2 regions of the Arthrobacter sp. JSM 101049 genome follow, and region 1 is predicted to be linked to the other one. Evidence: predicted binding sites of a transcription regulator. Region 1 holds the regulator's gene; the other holds the start of a gene.

Region 1 (2,478 bases):
TGTCGAGCTTCATCTCCGTGCCCAAGGCGGCGGCGGTCATCGGGATGCGCAGCGTCGCGTGCAGGTCGTTGCCCTCCCGTTCGAACACCGGATGGCGCTTGACGTTGATCTCCACGTAGAGGTCCCCGGACGGGCCACCGCCGGGGCCGGCCTCGCCCTGGCTGGCCAGGTGGATGCGCGTGCCGGTGGCAACACCTGCAGGGATCTTCAGCTGCTTGCTCACGCGTTCGCGGACGCGTCCCTGGCCCATGCACTCGTTGCACGGGCTGGGCAGGATGGTGCCGAAGCCGCGGCAGGCGCTGCAGGTCTCGACCGTCATCATCTGGCCCAGGAAGGAACGGACCGGGCGCTGCACCTGGCCCTGGCCGTGGCAGATCGTGCAGGTCTCCGGGGAGGTGCCGGGCTGGCAGCAGCTGCCGTTGCAGACCGTGCAGGTCACGGCGGTTTCGATGTCGAGCGTGTAGACCGTGCCCTGGACGGCGTCCTTGAGTTCGATCGTCGCCGTTACCAGGGCGTCGCGCCCGCGCTGCGTGCGCGAGGCCGGGCCCTGGGCCTGGCCGCCGCCGAAGAACTGCTCGAAGATGTCGCCGAAGCCGCCGAAACCGCCGGCGCCTCCACCGCCGCCGGCGGTGCCGTTCTCGTTGCCGGTCGCGTCATAGACCTGGCGCTTCTGCGGGTCGGAGAGCACCTCGTAGGCGTGGGTGACCGCCTTGAACTGGTCCGCAACGTCCTGGCCCGGGTTCACGTCCGGGTGGAGTTTGCGGGCCAGCTTCCGGTAGGCCTTCTTGATTTCCTCGGCGGAGGCGTCGCGCGCGACGCCGAGGGTTTCGTAATGGCTGCTCACAGTGTGTGCTGTGTCCTTTCCGACATTCTGTACATGCTGGTTCCCCGCGTTCCCGGACCGTCAACCGGCCAGGATGCGCGAGAGGTATCGGGCGACCGCGCGGACGGCCGCCATGCTGGTGGGATAGTCCATGCGGGTGGGGCCCAGGACGCCGACCTTGGCCGAGGAGCCCGGCCCGTAGCCGGTGGCGACCACCGAGGTCTCCGCGAGGCCGCCGTAGAGGTTCTCCCGGCCGATCTGCACGGCGATGCCCCGGGCGTCCTGTTCCATCTCGGAGAACAGCCGCAGCAGGACCACTTGTTCCTCGAGGGCCTCGAGCACCGGGGTGATCGTCAGGGGGAAGTCCCCGGTGGACCGGGCGAGGTTGGCGGTTCCGGCCATGATGATGCGGTCGATCATCGAGTTGTCGCCCAGCGACCCCAGCGCCCTGGCCAGGATCCTCCCGGGCGCCCGCAGGGACTGCGGCAGGTGTTCGCACGCCGCGCCGGCCACCTCGCCGAGGGCCTGCAGGCGTTGCCCGGAGGCCGCGGCCAGGAAGGCCGACTTCAGGCTCGCCAGCGATTCGTCGCTGGTCTCCGGGGGGACCACGACCACCCGCTGGTCGACCTTGCCGGTGTTGGTGATCAGGACCGTCAGCACCTGACCGGCGCCGAGCCCGACCAGTTCGATGTGGCGCACGGTGGCGTCGCTGAACTGCGGGACCTGGAGGACAGCGACCTGGTTGGTCAACTGCGCCAGCAGGCGCACAGTGCGGTCAAGGACCTCGTCGAGGTCGTCGGTCCCCTCGAGCATCTGCTGGATGGCACGGCGTTCGGCGTGCGAGAGCGGGCGAACCGCGTCGATCTGGTCCACGAAGTACCGGTAACCGTGTTCGGTGGGGATCCGCCCGGCCGAGGTATGGGGCGCGGTGATCAGCCCCTCCTCTTCCAGGGCCGCCATGTCGTTGCGGATGGTGGCCGCCGACACGCCGAGTTGGTGTCGCTCGACCAGGGCCTTGGATCCGACGGGCTCGCGGGAGTGGACGTAGTCCTCCACGATGGCCCGCAGGACCTCGAGGCGTCGTGGCACGGACATTCGATCCTCCTGGGTCTCGTGGCGGACGGACGTGGCAGGCGGCATCGCTTAGCACTCGACACGCCTAAGTGCTAAGTCTAATACGATTCCGCTGTTGTTAGCATGGTGGCCGCGCGCCCATGGCGCCGCGGACCGACGCCTCGGCCGCCACCACCACCGAAAGGCCTTGTCAGGAATGGATATCCACCAGTGGGGCGCCCAGGACCTGTCGGCGCCGAAGCGCCGCGAGCTGCGCCGCGTACCGGCCGCATTGGGCCTGCTCCTGGAAGACGTCCAGTCCGGATGGGTCGGTGAAGTGGTCAGGATCGAACGCTCGGGCGGGATGCGCCTGGTGGTCCTGGAGGACCGCCGGGGCAAGACCCGTTCCTTCCCCACCGGCTTCGGGTTCCTGCTCGAAGGCGAGCCCGTGGAGGTCACCGAACCCCAGGCAGCGGCCTCGGCCTCCGCAACCCGCACGGCCTCCGGATCGGTCCGGGTCGAGAAGCTGAAGGCACGCACTGCCCTGGCCAGCCGCATCTGGGTCGAGGGCAAGCACGACGCCGAACTCGTCGAAAAGGTGT
Region 2 (2,478 bases), on a different contig from region 1:
GGCTCCCTGGGCGCGGAGCCGGGCCTGGTGCACGACGGCGGTGACCAACTCGGCATCATGCCCTTCCTTGCGCAGGCGCAGGTTGAGCTCCAGGGCGGCCCGGTCGGTCGCGGCGGCGTCGGCAGCCAGGGAATTAAGCAGGCCGAACCCCTCGGGGGTGAGGACGGCGGCAAGGTTTTCCGTGGCGGGCGCAGGGGAAGGCATGCCTTCAAGCGTAGCCGTGCGCCGCCGAGCCGTGACGCGGGGATGCGGACCGGTTGCGCCGACGTACCGCCTGCCCGCGTCATGAGCGGCCGGGGAGTACCGTTGGCCACATGACACCGATCGATGAGGCCGCGCGTCCGACGGGGACCGGGCCGTCCGGACCACCCGCCGCCGACGACCCCCAGCCAGGGGCCGGTACGCACGACGGGTTCTTCGAACATTTTCCAGAGGCCGTCGCCGCCGGCGCCCGTGACGACGGGACGATCGTGCCGTCCGGAGGTCCGGCCGTCGGATTCCGGGTCGTGCTGTATTCAGCCTTGGCCATCGGAGCAGTCGCCGGATTGTCGCTCATCGCAGCCTGGGTCCTCCAAGCCGTCCTGACCGGCTCCTACATCCGCTCGGGCCGCGACTACTTCGGCTCCGGTCTCGAGGCCGCGGCGGCACGAGAGTTGTTGTCCATCCCCGTCGGCGGATTCGTGGCCGTGTTGCTGGTCTGCCTCGCCGGGATGTGCATCGGTGCCTGGGGGATCCAGCGGAGCCGGAAGGCATAACGGCCAAGCCCTGCGGCGACATCGCGCCGTCGTGCATCTTGGCACTCGCCTTGACCGAGTGCCAGTCACCTCATAGAGTCTGTATTAGCACTCGAACCCATCGGGTGCTAATAGCCTGAGGTACTTGCCAGCTGGCACCGCGACGACGGTTGGTACACCCCAACGGCCCCGTAACCATTGGTAACTCACGCAAAGGAGAGATCCGCATGTCGGTCTCCATTAAGCCTCTCGAGGATCGCATCGTTGTTCAGCCGCTCGAGGCCGAGCAGACCACGGCTTCCGGCCTGGTCATCCCGGACACCGCCAAGGAGAAGCCCCAGGAGGGCAAGGTCGTGGCAGTGGGCCCGGGTCGCGTTGACGACAACGGCAACCGCGTTCCCGTCGATGTCGCCGAGGGCGACGTCGTCATCTACTCGAAGTACGGCGGCACCGAGGTCAAGGTCGGCGGCGAGGAGTACCTGGTGCTCTCGGCCCGCGACGTCCTGGCCATCGTCGTCAAGTAGTTCCCCAGTGTGAAGCCCCGGCCGCAAAGGTCGGGGCTTCATGCGGTTACCAAGGAGTAGCAGCATGGCTAAACAGCTTTCATTCAACGACGACGCCCGCAAGGCGCTCGAGGCCGGCATCAACAAGCTGGCCGACACCGTCAAGGTCACCCTCGGCCCGCGCGGCCGCAACGTGGTCCTGGACAAGAAGTGGGGCGCCCCCACGATCACCAACGACGGCGTGACGATCGCCCGCGAGATCGAGCTCGACGACGCCTACGAGAACCTCGGCGCCCAGCTCGCCAAGGAGGTCGCCACCAAGACCAACGACGTCGCCGGCGACGGAACCACCACCGCCACCGTGCTCGCCCAGGCTCTGGTCAAGGAAGGTCTGCGCAACGTTGCGGCCGGCGCAGCCCCCGGTGAGATCAAGCGCGGCATCGAGGCCTCCGTCGAGGCCGTCGCCGCCCGCCTGGCCGAGAACGCCCGCCCCGTCGAGGGCCAGGACGTCGCCAACGTAGCGGCCATCTCCGCCCAGAACGACGAGATCGGCGAACTGCTCGCCAAGGCGTTCGGCACCGTCGGCGCCGAAGGCGTCATCACGATCGAGGAATCGAACACCACCTCGACCGAGCTGACCATCACTGAGGGCATGCAGTTCGACAAGGGCTACCTGTCCCCGCACTTCGTCACCGACGCCGAGCGCCAGGAAGCCGTCCTCGAGGACGCCCTCATCCTGGTCAACTCCGGCAAGATCTCCTCCGTGCAGGACTTCCTGCCGCTGCTGGAGAAGGTCCTGCAGGCGAACAAGCCGCTGTTCATCATCGCCGAGGACGTCGACGGCGAAGCGCTTTCGACCCTGGTCGTGAACAAGCTGCGCGGCACGCTGAACGTCGTGGCCGTCAAGGCCCCGGGCTTCGGCGACCGCCGCAAGGCCATGATGCAGGACATCGCGATCCTCACCGGTGCCCAGGTCGTGTCCCCGGACCTCGGCCTGAAGCTGGACCAGGTCGGCACCGAGGTCCTCGGCTCCGCCCGCCGCATCACGGTCACCAAGGACAACACCACGATCGTGGACGGCGCCGGCGAGGCCTCCGACGTCGACGACCGCGTGGCACAGCTCAAGGCCGAGATCGAGCGCACAGATTCTGACTGGGACAAGGAGAAGCTCCAGGAACGCCTGGCCAAGCTCTCCGGCGGTGTCGGCGTGATCCGCGTCGGCGCGGCCACCGAGGTCGAGC

The links. The regulator HrcA, encoded in region 1, represses chaperone genes, less so after heat shock. The targets are predictions, from matches to a motif close to TTNGCACTCGNNNNNNNCGAGTGCNAA.
Region 2: the regulator HrcA is predicted to act here: its motif matches at 794-820, upstream of groES (co-chaperone GroES).

The regions. Positions count from the first base shown of each region.
Region 1 covers NZ_JBGFFC010000004.1:156,669-159,146, reverse strand. The annotation lists gene dnaJ (molecular chaperone DnaJ) at 1-844, opposite strand, end outside; gene hrcA (heat-inducible transcriptional repressor HrcA) at 905-1,918, opposite strand; gene AB8M85_RS12850 (DUF3097 family protein) at 2,094-2,478, shown strand, end outside.
Region 2 covers NZ_JBGFFC010000001.1:277,434-279,911, reverse strand. The annotation lists gene AB8M85_RS01200 (SAM-dependent methyltransferase) at 1-204, opposite strand, end outside; gene AB8M85_RS01195 (hypothetical protein) at 315-755, shown strand; gene groES (co-chaperone GroES) at 962-1,258, shown strand; gene groL (chaperonin GroEL) at 1,323-2,478, shown strand, end outside.